Linked DNA regions of Pseudolabrys taiwanensis. The protein of the gene in region 2 interacts with the protein of the main gene of each other region in a pairwise test. Links are inferred from orthologs where the notes say so. Each region holds a gene or a part of one and is shown on either strand. Other genes may lie near its edges.

Evidence for each region.
Region 1: the proteins of cysK (region 2) and cysE interact in binary tests that used the Escherichia coli proteins (3 or more experiments, as listed by UniProt). The link is inferred for Pseudolabrys taiwanensis from one-to-one orthologs.

What each region holds. Positions count from the first base shown.
Region 1 is NZ_CP031417.1:521,903-532,135, reverse strand. What follows is about bases 7,378-10,233. They hold cysE (serine O-acetyltransferase), read right to left. Parts: upstream 9,292-10,233; coding sequence 8,464-9,291; downstream 7,378-8,463. Other genes in these bases: DW352_RS02375 (LysR family transcriptional regulator), read right to left, coding at 10,186-10,233; DW352_RS02380 (alpha/beta fold hydrolase), read right to left, coding at 9,402-10,154; DW352_RS27250 (DUF3126 family protein), read right to left, coding at 7,962-8,381; DW352_RS02395 (hypothetical protein), read left to right, coding at 7,378-7,785. Outside these bases: DW352_RS02445 (nitroreductase family protein), read left to right, coding at 1-15; DW352_RS02440 (flavin reductase family protein), read left to right, coding at 29-634; DW352_RS02435 (patatin-like phospholipase family protein), read left to right, coding at 795-1,820; DW352_RS02430 (CBS domain-containing protein), read right to left, coding at 1,827-2,270; DW352_RS02425 (rhomboid family intramembrane serine protease), read right to left, coding at 2,412-3,152; DW352_RS02420 (PAS domain-containing protein), read left to right, coding at 3,570-4,169; DW352_RS02415 (PilZ domain-containing protein), read left to right, coding at 4,243-4,860; DW352_RS02410 (transglutaminase-like cysteine peptidase), read left to right, coding at 5,318-5,887; DW352_RS02405 (gamma carbonic anhydrase family protein), read right to left, coding at 6,002-6,532; DW352_RS02400 (DUF6949 family protein), read right to left, coding at 6,590-6,916; more of DW352_RS02395, read left to right, coding at 7,063-7,377.
Region 2 is NZ_CP031417.1:985,272-995,509, reverse strand. Bases 4,169-7,029 are described here. They hold cysK (cysteine synthase A), read right to left. Parts: upstream 6,195-7,029; coding sequence 5,142-6,194; downstream 4,169-5,141. Other genes in these bases: lpdA (dihydrolipoyl dehydrogenase), read right to left, coding at 6,316-7,029; DW352_RS04700 (GlsB/YeaQ/YmgE family stress response membrane protein), read right to left, coding at 4,887-5,129; DW352_RS26680 (GntR family transcriptional regulator), read left to right, coding at 4,169-4,884. In the rest of the region: DW352_RS04730 (ABC transporter permease), read right to left, coding at 1-839; DW352_RS04725 (ABC transporter ATP-binding protein), read right to left, coding at 865-1,929; DW352_RS04720 (ABC transporter substrate-binding protein), read right to left, coding at 1,953-2,990; DW352_RS04715 (isopenicillin N synthase family dioxygenase), read right to left, coding at 3,057-4,040; more of DW352_RS26680, read left to right, coding at 4,003-4,168; more of lpdA, read right to left, coding at 7,030-7,743; DW352_RS04685 (pyruvate dehydrogenase complex dihydrolipoamide acetyltransferase), read right to left, coding at 7,910-9,274; DW352_RS04680 (pyruvate dehydrogenase complex E1 component subunit beta), read right to left, coding at 9,284-10,238.

The DNA.
Region 1 (10,233 bases), 470 kb from region 2 along the record:
ACAATAAGCTCGTAAGGAGCAACACGCGATGTTCTACGAGCCCGAAAAGCGCGACCGCGCACTTTTGCCCTACGACCCCTTCAAAGCCATCGTCGCGCCGCGGCCGATCGGCTGGATCACCTCGATGAGCGCGAAGGGCGAGATCAATCTCGCGCCCTACTCGTTCTTCAACGGCATCAACAGCCGCCCCAACCTGGTGATGTTCGGCTCCGAGGGCTTCAAGGATTCGGTCGCCTTCATCGCCGAGACACGCGAATTCGTCTGCAATCTCGCCACATGGGATCTGCGCGACAAGATGAACGAGACGGCCGCGCCGCTGCCGCGCGGCGTCAACGAGATGGAGCGCGCCGGGCTTACGACCGCCCCGTCGCGCATCGTGAAGCCGCCGCGCGTCGCCGAGTCGCCCTGCGCGCTCGAGTGCAAACTGATCAACATCGTTCCGATGCAGACTTACGACGGTAAGCCGGTGGACTGTCACGTCGCCTTCGGCCAGGTCGTCGGCGTGCACATCGACGACCGCTTCATCGTTGACGGGCTTGTCGACACCGCCGCGATGCGGCCCATCGCCCGCTGCGGCTATCACCAATATGCAGTGGTCGACCGCCTTTTCGAGCTGGTCCGGCCTGAAACTTAGTGGCCTGCCAGGAGTTTATCGTTCGGTAATCAAGCAACCGCACCCTTAACGCCACGTTTCGGTCACACCCATCCGCCAGTTGTCTTCACCATGGCCGGTTGAAAGACTTGCCCGGGACACAACCCGGCCCGATGATCAAAGGGTCAGGGGAGAACCATAGTTGGTTTTCGAAGGATTCTTCTCGCGCGCACGCAACGGGGATCGTGCGGCCGAGGCCACCACGCAGCCGGCACCCGCTCCGGCGCCTCCAACGATCGGGCTCGCGCTCGGCGGCGGTGCCGCACGCGGTTTTGCTCACATCGGCGTGATCCGCACGCTGCTGAAGCACGGCATCGTGCCGGACGTCATCGTCGGCACGTCGATTGGCGCCGTTGTCGGCGGCTGCTATGCCGCCAACCAGCTCGACACCCTCGATGAATGGTCGAAGACGCTCACCGCGCGCAGCATCCTGAGCTATCTCGATATCAGCCTATCCGGCTCCGGCCTGATCAACGGCAATCACTTGGCCTCGCGCCTTCAGGAAGGCCTGAAGGAAACGCGGGTCGAGGATCTGCCGGTTCGCTTCGCGGCCATCGCGACCGAGTTCAATACCGGTCACGAAATCTGGCTGACGCGCGGCCGTCTTTCCGATGCGCTGCGCGCGTCCTATTCCCTGCCCGGGATTTTCCCGCCGGTCCGCATCGGCGGCCGCTGGCTGGTCGACGGCGCGCTGGTCAATCCCGTGCCGGTCTCCGCGGCGCGGGCGCTCGGCGCCCGTCTGGTGATCGCGGTCAATCTCAACTCCGACCTGTTCGGTCGCGGCACCATCATCGCGAGCCACGGCCCGGATGACGAAGAGGCCGCGCCGGAAGCGACGGCGAAGGCCAATGGCTTCCGCCATATGTTCTCACGCGAATCGTCGTTGCGCCGTCAGGTGCTCGGACGGCGTGGCCGGCCCGGCATTCCGACCGTCATGGTCGAGGCGTTCAACGTCATGCAGGATCGCATCACGCGTGCGCGTCTTGCCGGCGATCCGCCGGACGTGCTCATCAGCCCGCGCCTTGGCAACATCGGCTGGTTCGACTTCCATCGCGCGCAAGACGCCATCGCGATCGGCACCGAGGCGGCCGAGCGCGCGCTCGAAGGTGTCGGCGAGGCCGTCGCCGCACTCTCGCACGCCGCGTCCGGCCCGGCCTCCGCCAAATAGACGCGCTTACGCCGTACGGATGTAATCGCGCATCGCTTCGGCGTCGCGCTCGATCTCATCGACACGTTGTTTCACGATGTCGCCGATCGACACGATGCCGACGAGCTTGCCCTTCGCCATCACGGGAAGATGACGAAATTTGCCGGCGGTCATGCGCTCCATCAGGCTGGCACAAGTATCGTCTTCACCGCACGTCATGACATTGCGCGTCATCACCTGCCCAACGGGCACGGTGAGCGCCTCAGTGCCATGCTCTGCCACCGCTCGTACGATGTCGCGTTCCGACAGAATGCCGGCGAGATGATCACCGGGTCCGCGGATCAGAAGGGCACCGATGCGGTGCTTCGCCAGAAGCTTCGCAGCTGTAGCAAGATCAGCCGTAGGTTCGATCGCAATAACGTCGCCGCCCAAGGTCGATTTCTTGGCGGCCAGGATTGACTTCACGTTCATGGCAGCCTCCGTGCATCCGACACTCACGACCGATGCCGCATCAGCGCGGCTCTTCGGGAGTGTGGACCTTTGCAACGATCCTGCCATCGCGCCTGTTCCGTCAAGCGCAAAGATGCCGCGTCTGTGCTGCATTTTACGCGACTAATGCCGCGTTGCACCATAATCGCCCGATCGCGAAACCGGATCGAACCAGGAAAATAAAATCAAACCTGCGAGAAATCCGCCGATATGCGCTTGCCATGCGACGGATTGATCGCCGCCGGTGATCGACATCGAGCCGAGGCCGAACAGGATGTTGATGCCGAACCAGACGGCGAGAAACATCAGCACGCGCGCATCGCTGAAGACTCCGACCAGCGAGAGGGCCGGCACGCGATAAGCGTCATCGTCGGCTTCGCGCAGCATGCCGAGCGGACCGCCGTGCTGAAACGCAAAGCGCATGGCGGCGGCCATCGTGCCGGAGATCGCGGCGGAAGCGCCGATCATCGGCGCCTGCTCACCGGCATGCGTGAGAAGATGCATGCCCGCGCCGGCCGCGGCCGTCACCGCGAAGAACGCGAGAAAGCGGACGGGTCCGAAGCGCCGGGCAACCGCCGTGCCGAAAGGCAGCAGCCAGATCGAGTTGACGCCGAAATGCGTCCAGTCGGCATGGATCAACGAATAGGTGACGAAGGTCCACACATCCGCCGCAGCCCCGCCGGGCAATGGTCCGCCCAGCACGATCGACGAGTCATAGCGCGCGGGAATGAAGGCGAAGGTGAGCAGGAATTCGATGTCCTGCGTCTCGCTGAGCAGCATCGTGCGCACGACGTGCACGAGCGCCATGACGGCGATCGTAATCAGCACGATGGGCGGGATGTTGAAGAGCGGTTCGCGTTGCACGAGGCGGCACTCGGTAAGGAAGCGCCGGGTTACGCCATTTGGGCCTCGGTCCGCAAGCGACGGGGTCCAAAAAAGAAGAAGGAGGGCTCACCGCCCTCCTTCAGTTGTGCCGCCGCGCCGAATGGCGCGCGTCACGTCCCCCTCATCTCCCCGAAGAGCTTTTGCCCCAATCGTATCGCGTTCCCAGGAGCGTGCTGTCCAAGACACGCCGTATCGAGTGACGCGACTTTAGACGGCGGCACACGCACCGCAACGCGCTTGCGATTTTAACACTAACTCGCGCGAGGACGGCCGCGGCGGCGCCTGCGGCACGTGCCCTGCTCTCTTCATGCCACCGCGGCCGGAAGGCGGCGCAACTGTCCCGAACGGGCACAAAAAGTTGCGCCGGCTGTGCCGTGACGAAACAGGGTGGCGATTATGAAGCATCCTTCGACCCGCAGCTTGTTCGACTATTGGACCGAGCGGCGCGGCGACCGGCCTGCGCCGGCCCGGTTCGACATCGACCCGGCCGAAATCCGCCATGCGCTCGGCGACACGTTCATGTTGGCGGCGGACTTCGTCGATCAGCTCCGCTTCCGCCTCGCCGGCACGCGCGTCTGCGCGTTGTTCTGCCGCGAGATCAAGGGCGAGGCCTTCATCGAGCTTTGGGACGAAGCGAGCCGCAAGGCGGTTGAGGAACTCGCGCATGCGGTGACCGGCGAGAACGAAGGTTTCGTCGCCGGCCTGATCGGCCGTGGCGAGGACGGCCGCGAGGTTGGGCTGGAAATGCTGCTGCTGCCGTTGTCGCATGTTGGACATGGCCGCATCCGTGCCTTGGGCGTGCTGGCGCCGTTCGAGCCGCCTTATTGGCTGGGCGAGACGCCGGTGATCGCGCTGGAGCTCGCGACGCTGCGCCACGTCGGCGCGGGCGCCGACAGCCTCATCACGCCGCACTTCAAGCATGCGCCGGAAAGCGCGCGGATCCGCCATGGCTTCGTTGTCTACAGCGGCGGCCGCGCGCCCGGCGAACGCGGCTAACCGACCGTTAACGCTGACGCCATAGGTTGGCGGTGGGAGAATTACCCTCCCATGATGCCACCATCCAATGGCAATGGCGCCGACACGACCGAAATTCTTGCCGCTGGCGGACGAGCGCCGGCGACACCAACGCGTCAAGGTCAATCTGCTCGGCCGCTACATGCTCGCCGATCGGCGCGAGTTCCCGTGCCAGGTCGTCGACATGTCGCCCGGCGGCATGGCCGTTATCGCGCCGGTGCCCGGCACGCCGGGCGAGCGCGTCATCGCCTATGTCGACCATCTCGGCCGGCTTGAAGGCAAGATCGCCCGCGTGTTCGATACCGGTTTTGCCATGAGCATCGCGGCGACCTCGCGCAAGCGCGACAAGCTCGCCGCCCAGCTCACCTGGCTCGCCAACCGCCAGATCCTCAATCTGCCGGAAGATCGCCGCCACGGCCGCTTCAGCCCGCGCAACCCGCTGGCCCGGCTCGTTCTGCCCAACGGCAACAATGTCGGCTGCCGCATCATCGACCTGTCGCAGTCGGGCGCGGCCGTCGCCATCGCGCCGGACTTGCGTCCGGCGGTCGGCAGCATGGTCACCATCGGCAAGACGCAGGGCCGTGTCGTCCGTCACATCGAGGACGGCTTCGCGATCGAGTTCACGCGGCTGCAGCACATCGACTTCGTCGAAGAGAACGTCACCGGCGAATAATACGGTGACCGCGCCGTAAACGCCGCGCGCGGCGGCGCCGGCGTTTTTCCGCGTCATGTCCGCTTTCGCGCGTCGGCCGCACGCCGGTTTCGCGCCGTTTCCCCGCTCATCCAACCGTAAACGACACCGCCAAAACGATCGCGGAGGCGCATGTTTTGCTGGCGCAAGTATATTAATCGATAAAATTTTATTCAAAGTAGATCATTTCAAATTCTAGGCAAATTCGATTTTGTTTTTACAAGTATTCGCTTCGATATTTAGTCTCGTTCGCTTCAAACTGGACCACTCTACTTAGCGGCACTGCAAATGCTTTGTGGGAATGTGTCCCTGTCAAGACGTGATGGGGACACTAATGGGACGGCGTCAAAAAAATAAACTGGCGAATACTTGCGCGCTACTGAGCACCTTGGCAATCGCAGTGTTGCTGCCGGCCGGCAGCGGCTTTGCCGGCGAGCGGATGGCCTCGCTCGGCAACAGCGCCGGCGTGCCGCAAGAGCGGCCGGCCTACGCCACCGTCGGCGAAGCGACGCGCGCGCCGATCGGCTGGGTCGAGTTCTGCGTCGAGTACAAACCCGAATGCGAGACGAGGCCGTCGGCGCCGCGCGATGTGGTGCTGACGCCGAAAGCCTGGTCCGACATGGTCAAGGTCAATGCCTGGGTGAACGAGACCATCCAGCCGATCACCGACCAGGATCACTGGGGCGTGGTCGAGCGCTGGAATTATCCCGACGACGGCAAAGGCGACTGCGAGGATTACGTGCTGCTCAAGCGGCGCATGCTGATGCAGGCGGGCTGGCCGCGCGAGGCGCTGCTCATCACCGTGGTGCGCGACAAGAAGGGCGACGGTCATGCCGTGCTCACGGTCAAGACCAACCGCGGTGAATTCATCCTCGACAACCAGGAAGGCGAAATCCTCGCCTGGAACAAGACCGGCTACCGCTTCGTGAAGCGGCAGTCGCAATCCGATCCGAACATGTGGGTTTCGCTCGGCGAACCGCGCGCACCGGCCACCGTGTCGGCGCGGTAAGCGAGCAAGAGATCGCGCCCGGTCACGTCCCCACCCCTCCCCGTCCCCAGACCGGGATGCGAGCGGCCGGCCCTCCCCCAAGGGCCGGCCGCACCCCTTTGGGAGGACGCGCGATCAGCCGATCCGCTTCAAGCCCTTGGCGTATTCCTTCGAGCGCCTCACGTAGATATCGGCGCCGCTACGGATCATCGCCGCTGCCTTCTCGTCGAGCGTGCGCACGACGCGCGCCGGCGCGCCGACGATGAGCGAATTGTCGGGAAACTCCTTGCCTTCGGTCACCACCGCGCCGGCGCCGACGAGGCAGTTCTGCCCGATCTTGGCGCCGTTGAGCATGATCGCGCCCATGCCGACGAGGCTGTTATCGCCGATGGTGCAGCCGTGCAGGATGACGTTGTGGCCGATGACGCAATTCGACCCGATCACCATCGGAAATCCGGGATCGGTGTGCAGCGTCGCGTTGTCCTGGATCTGCGAGCGCTCGCCAAGTTCGATCCATTCGTTGTCGCCGCGCAGCACGGCGCCGAACCACACGCTCGTCTCGCGTTTGAGCCGCACGCGGCCGATCAATGTCGCACTGTCGGCAATCCAGTATTCGCCCTCGCCCGGAAATTCCGGCTTCGCACCGTCAAGTTCGTAAATGGCCATCGCGCCCTCGTTGTTCGACGGGCGGACCTTGCCCGATCGAACCGCGCGAGAAAAGCCTCAGCCGGAGATGAAGGCCTGCAACGCCATGACCAGCACCTGGCCGGACATCAGGCTCCAGAATCCGGCGATCAAGGTCGCGAGAAACACGAACTGAAAGCGGCCCGGCCCGCTGCGGTCGCCAAGCAGCGTGTTGCGCATGATGAGGAACGGCGCCGCGAAGATCAGCAGCGGCACGGCGGCGATGGTCTTGGGGCTCGCGCCGGCATTGAGCTGGCTGAAGCTCGGCAGCCGTGTCGTGATCAATCGGTAGGTGGAACAGCACAGACCGGCGACGCCGAAACCGATGGCCAGGGCAAGAAACGACTGGAGGGTATGGGGCGTCATCACATGGCCTCAACGCAGTACTGCCGCGAGATGTGCAGCACAGCGATGCGCCGCGCCAGCGTATCCTTAACCGATGGTTAACCAGCGCCGGTCAATGTGCCGAAGCCGCTGAGGCGGCATGGGAATTCGACTGTTTGGGGACCGGAATGGCTGACGTTGCGCATCGCACAGGCGCTCGCGCCCGCCGCCGGCAGCGCGGCCACAATCCCCTCGCCGCGCCGCTCCTCGTCCTCATCGCCGTCATCGCCATGGCGGCCGTCTACGTCGGCTATGTCCTGTGGCCGCGCTGGCCCGAGGTGCCGGTCGCGCTCGACGCACCGACGCTGCCGATCGTCGTCTCCGGCGTGCAGTTCAACATCGAGCCCGCGGCCATTCGTCAGGCGGTGCAGCGCAAGCCCGGCATGCAGGAGCGCATCGACCTTGCCTATCTCTGGCCGTCGTTGAAGCCGCCGGATCCGTCGCTGAAGACGATCGACGGCCAGCCGGTCGATCCGAACGAACGGCTGTTCGTGTCCATCCAAACCGTCGACGGTACGCTGCCGCTGATGGAACGCGTGCAGACCATCTATCCGCGTTACATGGTGGCGCAGCCGCAGCCGGGCCCCGAAGGCCTCACGCTGCGCGGCTTCCGCGACGACACGCCCTACAAAGGCGAGGAACTGGTCTTCGAGTCGGAAAAGCCGGAGCATTTCATGGCGCGCTGCTCGCTCACGGGCGTGCGCAGTTCAGGCGGCTGCCTGTTGGAGCGACGCATCGGCGATGCCGACATCGTCTTCCGCTTCCCGCGTGATTGGCTGAACGATTGGAAAACGCTCGCACGCGGCATCGACGAACTCACGGCGCGGCTGCATCCGCCGACCAATCAGTAAGAGCCTCGGTCCGCTCATTCCCGCGCATGCGGGACTCCAGCAGGCACTCTCCTCCCCGCAAGTCCGCGCGGGGTCCCCGCCTTCGCGGGGGCGAGCGGACGACAAGCCTGCCCCGAAAACGAAATCGCCGGGGCGAGCCCGGCGATGACGACAACAAAAAAGACGATGCGCCGGCGTTACGCCAGGTCGCCCGCGAGATCGACGTCGAGGATCGGCAGTTCGAAGATGTAAGAGCGGCGGCCCTTCTCGTTCTCCACAAAAAGCACGCCGAGGAATTCCTCGCCGATATAAGCCTCGAGCGAGTCCGTCTTCTTCGGCCGCATGACGACGCGGATCTGGTCGTTGTCGAAACGGCTGCGCAAATATGCATTGAGCGCCGGGATCGGCTGGATCGACGGATCCTGGCCGAGCTGGATGACCATGCGGAAGTTATAAGAGCGCTCGCCCTCGTCTTCCTCAGCCGTCAGTTCGCCCAGCTCGTCCTCGCCCACGAAGACTTCCGCCAACTCGCCGCCGCGCGGCACCACCCGGATACTCGGGTTGCCGAACAGCTTCTTCAGATAAGCGTCGAGTTGTCTGACTTCTTGAACGTTCACCTTGCCGCTCTCCTTAGCGCTTCTGGGCAGCGCCTCCTTGCCTCATCGCGCCGCCCGGCGCAAGCATGGCGGCCCGGCGGTATCAGCCGTCGAGCATACCGTAAAGCATCTGGTCCATGGTCCGCGACGGCTCTGCGCAGCCCGCCGCGCCGACGACCCGCGCGGGCACACCGGCAACGGTGACGTTGTTCGGTACCGGCTTGATGACGACCGAACCGGCGGCAATGCGCGCGCAGTGACCGACTTCGATGTTGCCGAGAATCTTGGCGCCGGCGCCGATCATGACGCCACGGCGGATCTTGGGATGACGGTCCTCGTGCTCCTTGCCCGTGCCGCCGAGCGTCACGTCGTGCAGGATCGAGCAATCGTCTTCGATCACCGCGGTCTCGCCGACCACGAAGCCGGTCGCGTGATCGAGGAAGATGCCGCGGCCGATGCGCGCCGCCGGATTGATGTCGCATTGGAAGACGACCGACGAACGGCTCTGCAGATAGAGCGCGAAGTCCTTGCGGCCTTTCTTCAACAGCCAGTGTGCGAGGCGGTGCGTTTGAATGGCGTGGAAGCCCTTGTAATAGAGCACCGGCTCGATGAAGCGGTTGGTGGCCGGATCGCGGTCGAAGACGGAAACGATGTCGACGCGAAAAGCTTCGCCAAGCGCCGGATCATCCTCGAGCGCATCGCGATAGGCTTGGCGGATGTGCTCAGCGGAAAGGTCGGCATGATCGAGCCGCTGACTGACGCGATGCGTGACCGCCGCTTCCAGCGTATCGTGGTGAAGGATGTTCTCGTAGATGAAGGCGGCGAGCTCGGGCTCGCGATGCGCCACATCTTCGGCCTCGCTGCGAATGCGCGACCAGACCGGGTCCACTTTGTCGAGCCCCTTGGCCGACCGCGTCTGAAACTGTGCCATAGAATAATATTCTCCGACGCCTCTCATCGACCCCTACATAATCCTTTTAACACAGATTTTGAGAGGTCAGGAGGTGCGAATTATGTCGTCCTAAAGACGAGCTGAAGAGCTCATGGACGCTGGTTGAGGAAGTCCAGGACGCCCTCTTTGTAGACCTTATCGCCGACGGCCAGCATGTGATCGCGATCGGGGATATCGAGGGCGCGCCCTTGCGGCATCATCGCCGCGAGTTCATGCGCGGAGCCGGCCAGATCGTCCTTGGTACCGGCGGCCACCAGCACCGGGACATTGATGGAGGCGACCTGGTCCGGATCGAGCGTCTGCCGCGTACCGCGGATGCAAGCGGCGAGCGCGCGCAGATCGGATTTGGTCTGTTCGGCGAACTTGCGAAACATGCGACCGGCCGGATCGGTCACATCGTCCAGCGACCGCGCTTCCAACGCTTCAGCGATCGACGTCGGCAGTCCGACGCCGTCGACCAGCCGGATGCCGAGGCCGCCCAAGATCGCCGCGCGCACGCGTATCGGATAGGTCACGGCGAGGAACGAGGTGATGCGCGCGCCCATCGAATAGCCCATGACGTCGGCGCGTGCGATGTCGAGATGGTCGAGCAAGGCGCGCACGTCGCCGGCGAGCAAGGTCGTGTGATAGAGCGCCGGGTCGTAGAGCTTGCTCGATTGTCCATGACCGCGGTTGTCGAGCGCGATCACGCGGCGGCCCGCGCGCGTCAATGTCGATACCCAGCCGGGGCTGACCCAGTTCGTTTCCTTGGTGGAAGCAAACCCATGCACCAGCACGATCGGATCGCCGGCGCCTTCGTCGAGATAGGCGATCTCGATATCGCCGTGATGGAAACTTGGCATGATCTTCCTATAGCGGTTCGGCCGAGCCTTATCACCTTGCGGTGGCGGATGGCAGCCTTGCAGCGAATTCTTTCGTCAC
Region 2 (10,238 bases):
CGGGTCAGCGGCCGCGCGATCAACGTCAGCAGTACGATGATGGCGATGCTCGCAACGCTCATCGAGATCGCCAGCGCCGCGCCGAAGGGCCAGGCGAAGACCCCGATCAACTGCTGGATGATAATGATGGACATCATCATGACAGTCTGGCCGCCGAGCAGCACCGGCGTGACGAAGGCGCTGATCGACAGCACGAAGACGAGGATCACGCCGGCGAGCACGCCCGGCAGGCTGAGCGGCAGCGTCACGCGAAGGAAGGTCTCCCAGCCACGTGCGCCGAGCGAAGCCGATGCGTCATAGAGCGCGGGCTCGACCGCCCCGAGCGCATTCGCAATCGGCAGCACCATGAACGGCACGAAGACGTGCACCAGCGCCACCGCCACGATCGGCAGATTGAACAGAAGGCGCAGCGGACGGTCGATCAGCCCGAGCGCAAGCAGCACCTGATTGAGCGGACCTTCGAATGAGACGACGATCATCCAACCGAAATTGCGCACCAGCACGCCGACCAGGAGCGGCGACACGACGAAGGCGTAGAACACCACGTGCCAGCGATCGCTGACGCGCGAAAGGTGCATCGCAAGGGGATAGGACAGAACGAGCGTCAGACCGGTGATGAGCGCGCCGAGGCCGAGCGTCCGCGACAGCACCGACAGGAAGAAAGGATCGCCGATCACCTTGCCGTAATTGGCAAGGGTCCAGGCTTCGCCATAAGGCGCACCGCTCGCCGTCGCGCGAAAGCTCATGGCGACCATCTCGCCATAAGGGAGCACGAAGAACACGAACAGCAACGCCAGCACCGGCGCGCCGATCAGGGCTGTGCGCCAGGGCGACCTCATCGGAAACCTTCCCGCCGATGCGCGCTCATGCCGCATCCTCCGCCATCAGCCACGCCTGCTCGGGATCGATCGTCAGCGTCAGCGCGCTGCCGACGGCGACCTCGGTCTGCACCGGCAGTTGCAGCACCAGCTTCTCCCGCTGTTCGGTCACCATTTCGCAGCGCAGCCCGGCGCCGACATAGACGACCGCCTCAACGCGAACCGCGAAACCGCCCTTCCCGGCCGCGGCAAGCGACAGGCTTTCCGGCCGCGCCAGCAGCCGGCGCTCGGTGCCGGTGGCAAGTCCTGGCGGGCCGCCGGCAATCAACTCGCTGCCTGCGACCATGACGCGGTAGCGGCCTGGCCCGATCTCGCCGATCACCTTTGCGGCGAGCGTATTGGTCTCGCCGGTGAAGGCCGCCACATAGGTTTCAGTCGGCCGCTGATAGATCTCGCGCGGCGTGCCGATCTGCGCGATCTGGCCCTGCCGCATGACCGCGATGCGGTCCGACAACGACATCGCCTCGGCGTGATCGTGAGTCACGTAAATGGCCGTGATGCCTTGCGCACGCTGCACGTCGCGGATCAGCCAGCGCAGCTCATGCCGCAGCTTGGCATCGAGATTGGCAAGCGGCTCGTCGAGCAGCAACAGCCGCGGCCTTATGACGATCGCGCGGGCGAGCGCGACACGCTGCTGCTGGCCGCCGCTCAATTCGCGCGGCAACCGGTCCTTGAGGCCGAAGAGCTGCACCATCGCGAGTGCTTCGCCGACGCGGCGGCGCGCCTCCTCGCCGCGAATGCGCCTGGCTTGCAGGCCGTAGCCGACATTCTCCGCGACGGTCAGGTGCGGAAACAACGCATAGTTCTGAAAGACCACGCCGAAGTCGCGCCGCTCCGGCGGCACGGCGAGGACGCTGCTGCCATCCACCTGGATGTCGCCCGCGTCCGGCGCAATGAAACCGGCGACGCAACGCAAAGTCGTCGTCTTGCCGCAGCCGCTTGGGCCCAGCAACGTGAAGAACTCGCCGGAGGCGACCGCCAGATCGACTCCGGCGATCACCTGCACCGGACCGTGCGCCTTGCGCAGGCCGGCGATGTTAAGATGCGCCATGCTGTTTCGCCGCGAGCGTCCGCTCAGAGCTCCTTGGCCCAGCGGTCGAGCATAACCTGCCGGTTCTTGGCGACGAAGTCCCAGTCGAACGTGACGATCTTGGAAATGTCGTCGCCGGATACCGGGATGGCTTCCTTGAGCTCGTCGGGCACTTTCACCTTGCGGTTGGTCGGCGCGGTGAAAAACTCCTTCGCCAACAGCAACTGCACCTCGGGGCTCAGCATATAGTCGATGTACTTATAAGAAGCCTCCTTGTCGGCGGCGTTAGCCGCGACATTGAAGCTCTGATCGAACATCAGCACGCCATCTTCAGGCACCACGGTGCCGATCGGCACGCCCTTCTTCTGCAAGGCGACGGCTTCGGCGAAGTCGATCGGCGCGACGGCGACCTGCCCCTGCGTCAGGAGCGGAGCCATCGCCCCGCTGAAGTCGACCTGCGGGAACGGCCTGAGCTCGGCGATCTTCTTGAGGCCGGTATCGATATCGTACTGATCCTTGCCGAACATCTTGCCGGCCAGCATCAGGAACATCACGGCGAGCGAGTTGTTGACCGAATAGAAGCCGAGTTGCCCCTTGTATTTCGGATCCCACAGATCGCGCCACGCCTTCGGCGGCGTTTTGACGAGATCGGTGCGATAGGCGATGCCGATCGGCGAGACGATGCCGGTGACCGCCGCGTCGTCCTTGTAGCGCGCGATCGGATACACGTCGGCGAGATTGGCGACCTTACCGGCCGGCATCGGCGCGAAGAATCCTTCGGCGCGCAACATGACGGCGTAGCGTTCGTTGGTCATCAGCACATCGAACGGCGGCTTCTCCTTGCCGGCGGCGCGGAACGTCGTGACCCAGCTGTTGCCGAGGCCGATATCAAGCTTGGTCGGACGCCCGGCGGTCTTTTCGAAATTGGGCAGCAGTTGCGAGCGCCAAAACTTTTCCCAGCGGCCGCCATAGGTATTGATGACGTAAGGCGTGGTGTCGGCGTAAGCCGCGCGACCGAAACTTCCTAAAGCAGCAGTGCCAGCCAGTCCCGCGATCAGTCCCCGGCGCGTCAACTGAAACATGTCACAGTCCCCTGTTTTTGTTTGATTGCCTGCCTTCACGCGTCCTCGCGCCAGACCGTTCGGCGGTCAGCTTGCTTTTTTGCGGTAGTCGTAATTCCGGTTCAGCCGCTCCATCAGATAGTCGCCGTAACGCACGGGCGGGAAGCGCGGCGGATTGTTCGGCCCGACGCAGCTCGGCAGCGCGCCGATGACGGCATCCATGTCGGGATCGAAGAAGAACGGGCAGGAATAACGGTCGCCACCCGACACGTTGCGCACGAGATGCGGCGTCGACTGCCAGCGACCGTTGGTCCAGCGCGCGAGCATGTCGCCGACGTTGACGACATAGCTGCCGGGAATCGGCGTCGCCTGCAGCCAGGTGCCGTCGGTGTTGCGCACCGCCAGACCACCCGACATGTCCTGCATCAGGATGGTGAGGAAGCCGTAATCGGTGTGCGGCGCCGAGCCGAAGGTTTCGTTGTCGGCGGTCGGCGGCTGCGGCGGGTAGTGCAGCAGCCGCAGGAAGGTCGTCGGATGCTTGAAGTAAGGTTCGAGCGCATCGGGCGGCAGATCGAGCGCGATGGCGATCACACGCAACAACGCAACGCCGAAGGCGTTCAGCGCCCCGACGTAAGCTTCGACGTCGACGCGGAAATCCGGCAATTCGGACGGCCACTGGTTCGGGCCGTTCAGCGGCGAGCCGAAGCGCGGATCGTTTTCCGGCACCTCATGCATGTGCATGAAGGACTCGCTGTAGTTCGGCCGCGTCACCTTGGCCACCGACGAGGTTTCGATCAGCGAGGTGTTGGGCGCCATATAGCCGCGGTGGAATTCGTTGATGGCGAGCGCGGCCTTGCGCTCCTGCGGCAGCGCGTGGAAGCGCTTCGAGGCCGCGAACAGCCGGTCCATCAGCGCCTGCGGCACGCCGGTATTGACGAAGTAGCAGAAGCCAACGCCGCGGAAGGCGTCGTCGATCGCCTTGGCGATGGCGCCGTGCCGGCCGGGGTCGGACAGCCCGCCGCCGAAATCGACGATGGGCAACTGGACCGGGGGAAGCGGTGCATTCGTCATCAGGGACACCTCACATTTGCCGGCGGCGGGTCCGCTCCTGTATATTGTCGATTGTATCCAAGACCGGTCCGGCCACAACGGGCGGCCCTGCACAAATTGTAGCCCTGCTAAAACCATGACCCTGTTGAAGGCCGACCTTCTTGCAACCGACTTCGCCCAACCTCCGTCGCTGGGAGCGGAAATCGTGCAGCGGCTGGAGGCCGAGATCATCCTGTTGCGCCGCGAACCGGGCAGCCGCATCGGTGAAGAAGAGGTCAGCGCCCGTTACGGCGTCAGCCGCTCGCCTGTTCGCGAGGCACTTCGGGCGCTCGAATCGGATGGGCTCGTCGCGCGCTCGCCGCGTCGCGGCGGCATCGTCACGCCGCTATCGCTGGAGAATCTGGACGCGATCTGCACTTGCCGTGTGCCGCTCGAAGGCCTGGCCGCCGCGAATGTCGCCGCCGCCGCGGAGGCGGCAACGCTGAGCGCCTTGCAGGACACGATCGACCGCATGGAGGCCGCGCATCAGCGCCACGATGCCGAGGCCGCGTTCTGGGCGAACGCCGCCCTCACCGACGTCCTGCATAACAACTGCGGCAATCCGGTGCTGCGGCGGCTGCTCGACAGCGTCAACAAGCAGGCGCTGCGCTATCGCTATTACGCCTACCGGGAAACGACCGACATCATCGCCGCGTCGATCGCCGACAATCGTGAGATGCTGGCAGCCATTCGCCGCGCCGATCCGGACGCCGCGCGCATGGTGACCGAGCAACTGGTGCGCAAGAGCTGGCAGCTCACGCACGATCATCTGGCCGCGCGGCTGGCGCGGCCCAAGGTCGTCGACAAGGCTGCGGACGAGGCGTGAGTTCAGGCGCGCCGGATCGCGCGCCAGATGAACAGGAAAACCACCGCGCCGATGGTGGCACTGATCAGGTTGCCGATGAAGTCGGGCCGGATCATGATGTTGAGCCGCGGCAGAATGGCGCCCGCGACGATGGCCCCGATCAGGCCGACGGCAAGATTGCCGAACAGGCCGCCGCGGCCGCCGAGAATGATATGCGCCAGCCAGCCGGCGACGAGCCCGACGATAATCCAAGCGATAATGCCCATAATGCCCCCCTTTTACGCCTTCGGCGGCAGGCGGTTGCTCGGCGTCGAATTGGAAATCTTCAGCTCGTCTTCCGACATGTCAGCGCCGACATCGCCGAACAGCGGCGTCGACAGATAGCGCTCGCCCGTGTCGGGCAGCATGCACAGGATGGTCGAGCCAGGCTCGGCCTGTCTCGCGACTTCCAGCGCGCCGGCAAAGGTCGCGCCGGAGGTGATGCCGACGAAGATGCCTTCCTGCTGCGCCAACGCCTTGGCGCACTTCATCGCCTCGGGGCCGGCGATCGACAGAAGCTTGTCGAACGCCTTCGCGTCGACGGCTTCGCCGGTGATGCGCGGGATGAAGTCCGGGCTCCAGCCCTGCATCGGATGCGGCTTGAAGGCAGGATGGGGCTTGGCCGGCGTGCCGTCGGCATTGCGCTCCTGCGCGACGCCGGAGGCGAGCATCGGCGCGTCGGACGGCTCGCAGACGATGATCTTGGTCTCGGGCCGCTCCTTGCGCAGCACGCGCGAGACGCCGGTCAGCGTGCCGCCGGTGCCGAAGCCGGTGACCCAGTAATCGAGCCGCTCGCCGGCGAAATCGTCGACGATCTCGCGCCCCGTGGTGCGCTCGTGCATGTCCGGATTGGCTTCGTTCTCGAACTGGCGCGTCATGAACCAGCCATGCGTCTTGGCCAGTTCCTGCGCCTTGTTGACCATGCCGAAGGCACGCTCGGCCGCCGGGGTCAGCACCACCTTGGCGCCGAGGAAGCGCATCAGCTTGCGGCGCTCGACCGAGAAGCTTTCCGCCATGGTGATGACCAGCGGATAGCCCTTGGCGGCGCAGACCATGGCAAGACCGATGCCGGTGTTGCCGGAGGTCGCTTCCACCACCGTCATGCCGGGCTTGAGCTCGCCCGACTTCTCCGCCGCCTCGATAACGCCGAGCGCGAGACGATCCTTCACCGAGCCGAGCGGGTTGAAGGCCTCGACCTTGACGTAGAGATTGACTCCGGCCGGAGCCAGCTTGTTGATCTTGACGACCGGCGTGCGGCCGACGGTGTCGAGAATGCTGTCGAACTTGGCCATGTGTCTTCCAGTCCTTTCCGCATCGTCATGGCCGGGCTTGTCCCGGCCATCCACGCCTTACCTTGCAGCGATGCCCTAAGACGTGGATGCCCGGCGCAAGGCCGGGCATGACGCAGCAAAGCTACATGTTCAGCACGCGCCCATAAGCATCCAGCACCGCTTCCTTCATCGTCTCCGAAATCGTCGGATGGGGGAAGATCGTGTGCATCAATTCTTCTTCGGTCGTCTCGAGATTCATCGCCACGACGAAGCCCTGAATGAGCTCGGTGACCTCCGAACCGACCATATGCGCGCCGAGGAGCTGGCCGGTCTTCTTGTCGAAGATGACCTTGACCAGGCCTTGATCCTCGCCCTGCGCGATCGCCTTGCCGTTGCCGACGAACGGGAAGCGGCCGACGCGAATGTCGCGGCCGCCCTCCTTCGCCTTGGCCTCGGTGAGCCCGACCGAGGCGATCTGCGGATGGCAATAGGTGCAGCCCGGGATCTTCAGCTTGTCCATCGGGTGCGGATGCAGGCCCTTGATGGCTTCGACGCAGATGATGCCTTCGTGCTCGGCCTTGTGCGCCAGCATCGGCGGGCCCGCGACGTCGCCAATGGCGTAGATGCCCGGCACGTTGGTCTTGCAGAAGTCGTCGATCTTGATGGTGCCGCGCTCGGTCTTCACGCCGAGCTTCTCCAGGCCGAGGTTCTCGACATTGCCGACGACGCCGACCGCGGCGATGACGCGATCGACCGTGATCTGCTGCGTCTTGCCGTCCGCCTCGATGGTGGCGGTGACGCTGTCGGCCTTCTTGTCGAGCTTGGTGACCTTCGCGCCGGCGATGATCTTCATGCCCTGCTTCTCGAACTGCTTGCGGGCGACGCCGGCGATCTCGGCATCCTCCACCGGCAGGATCTGCGGCAGCACCTCGACCACGGTCACCTCGGCACCCATGGTGCGATAGAACGAGGCGAATTCGATGCCGATGGCGCCGGAGCCGACCACCAGCAGCGACTTCGGAAACTTGGTGGCGGCGAGCGCGTCGAAATAGGTCCAGACCAGCTTGCCGTCCGGCTCGAGGCCCGGCAGCGTGCGCGGCCGCGCGCCGGTGGCGACAATGATGTGCTTGGCCTGATAGGTGCCGGCGCCGAGCGCGTCCTTCGGCATGTTCACGAGCGGCGAGTCGTAGTTTTTCACCGTGATCTTGCCCGGCGCGTCGATCACCGCCTCGCCCTTGATCGTGGTGATCTTGTTCTTCTTGAACAGGAAGCCGACGCCGGTATTGAGCCGGTTCACGACGCCGCGCGAGCGGGCGATCACCGCCGCCGGATCGGCTTTCACGTTCTCCGCCGCCAGGCCGTAGTCCTTGGCATGCGTCATGTAGTGATAGATCTCGGCCGAGCGCAGCAGCGCCTTGGTCGGAATGCAGCCCCAGTTGTTGCAGATGCCGCCGAGGAATTGGCGCTCCACCACCGCGACCTTGAAACCGAGTTGCGCGGCGCGGATGGCGGTGACGTAACCGCCGGGACCGGCGCCGATGATGATGATGTCGAAAGATGTGTCGGCCATGCTTCTTCTCTTTCCCCTCTCCCCTTGAGGGAGAGGGTGGCTCCGAGCGAAGCGAGGAGCCGGGTGAGGGGTCCTGCTATCGCGTGACGAACTAAGCACCCCTCACCCGGCTTCGCGCCTGCGGCGCTCAGCCACCCTCTCCCTCAAGGGGAGAGGGTAAGAAAGCTCACACCACCATCATCACCGGGTTTTCGATCAAGGTCTTGAACGCGGTGATCAGCTCGGCGCCCAGCGCGCCGTCGATGGCGCGGTGATCGCACGACAAAGTGCAGGACATGATGGTCGCCGGCACGATCTGGCCGCCCCGCACCACCGCCCGCTCCTCGCCGGTGCCGACCGCCAGGATCGACGCCTGCGGCGGATTGATCACCGCGGTGAAGTCCTTGATGCCGTACATGCCGAGGTTCGACACCGACGACGTGCCACCCTGGTACTCGTTCGGCTTGAGCTTGCGCGCCCGCGCCCGCGCGGCGAGATCGCGCATCGCATTGGAGATGGCCGACAGCGACAAGGTTTCGGCCTTATGGATGATCGGCGTGATCAGGCCGCCCGGCAGCGCCACAGCGACGCCGATGTCGGAATGCTTGTGCTTGAGCATGCCGCTCTCGGCCCAGGAGACGTTGGCCTCCGGAATCCGTTGCAGGGCAAGCGCCAGCGCCTTGATGACGAAGTCATTGACCGAAAGCTTGAACAACGGCTTGCCGTCCGCGCCCTTGGGCGCCGACGCGTTGATCTCCTCGCGCGCGGCGGTGAGCTTGCCGATGTCGCAGTCGATAGTGAGGTAGAAGGTCGGCATCGACTGCGTCGCGGCGGTGAGCCGCTGTGCGATCGTGCGACGCATGCCGTCATGCGGCACGAAGTCGTAGGAGCCTTCTTCGTACAGCGCGCGGATCTGGGTGTCGGACAGGGCCGGTGCCGGAGCGCCGGCGGCAGGTGCCGCCGCTGCGCCAGCAACGGGCGCGGCGCGCAGGCCCTTGCCGGACTTTGCCTCTTCGATGTCGCGCGCAACCACACGGCCATGCGGACCCGAGCCGTCGACCCGCGACAGATCGATGCCCGCGTCCTTGGCGAGCCGGCGCGCCAGCGGCGAAGCGAAAACGCGGCCAGTCGTGGTGGGCTTCGGCGCCGCCGCTTGCGGTGCGGCAGCCGCAGCCACCGGTGCCGCAGGCGCGGGCTTGGCTTCAGCAGGCTTGGCTTCAACGGACTTGGGAGCGGCCGCTGCGGGAGCAGCAGCCGCCTGCGGCTTGGCCGCAGCAGCTCCTGACGACGCCGCGGCCTTCACATCCTCGCCGTCGGCAGCGAGCACGGCGATGACCGCGTTCACGGCGACGTCCTGCGTGCCTTCCGGCACCACGATCTTGGCGATGGTGCCTTCGTCCACCGCCTCGTATTCCATCGTCGCCTTGTCGGTCTCGATCTCGGCGATCACGTCGCCGGATTTGACCTTGTCGCCTTCCTTCTTCAGCCACTTGGCAAGGTTTCCCTTTTCCATCGTGGGCGACAGCGCGGGCATGAGAATGTTAGTGGGCATGGGCGACGGTTACCGGTAGCAGACGGCTTTGGCTGCTTCGACCACCTCGGCGGCGGACGGCAGCGCGAGCTTTTCGAGATTGGCGGCGTAAGGCATCGGCACCTCCTTGCCCGACACGCGCGCGACCGGCGCATCGAGATAGTCGAAGGCGTTCTCCATGAGGCGCGCGGCGATCTCGGCGCCGACGCCGGACTGGGCCCAGCCCTCTTCCACCGTTACGGCGCGGCCGGTCTTCTTCACCGACTCGACGATCGTTTCCGTATCCATCGGCTTGAGCGTGCGCAGGTCGATCACCTCGGCGTCGATGCCCTGGCCCGCCAGCTCCTCGGCCGCCTTGAGCGCGTAACTCATGCCCATGGACCAGGAGATGATGGTCACGTCCTTGCCCGGACGCGCGATCTTGGCCTTGCCGATCGGCAGCACGAAGTCATCGAGCTTCGGCACCGGCGACGAATGGCCGTAGAGAAGCTCGTTCTCCAGGAAGATCACCGGGTTCGGATCGCGGATCGCGGCCTTAAGCAGCCCCTTGGCGTCGGCGGCGGTCGATGGCGACACCACCTTCAAGCCGGGGATGTGTGAATACCAGGATGAGTAATCCTGACTGTGCTGCGCGGCCACACGCGCGGCCGGACCGTTCGGGCCGCGGAACACGATCGAGCAGCCCATCTGACCGCCGGACATGTACAGAGTCTTGGCCGCCGAGTTGATGATCTGATCGATCGCCTGCATGGCGAAGTTGAACGTCATGAACTCGACGATCGGCTTGAGGCCGGCAAGCGCGGCGCCGACGCCGAGACCGGCAAAGCCCTGCTCGGTGATCGGCGTGTCGATCACGCGCGCGGCGCTGAACTCCTGCAACAGGCCCTGGGTCACCTTGTAGGCGCCCTGATATTCGGCGACCTCTTCGCCCATCACGAAGACGTCCTTGTCGCGCCGCATCTCCTCGGCCATCGCGTCGCGCAAG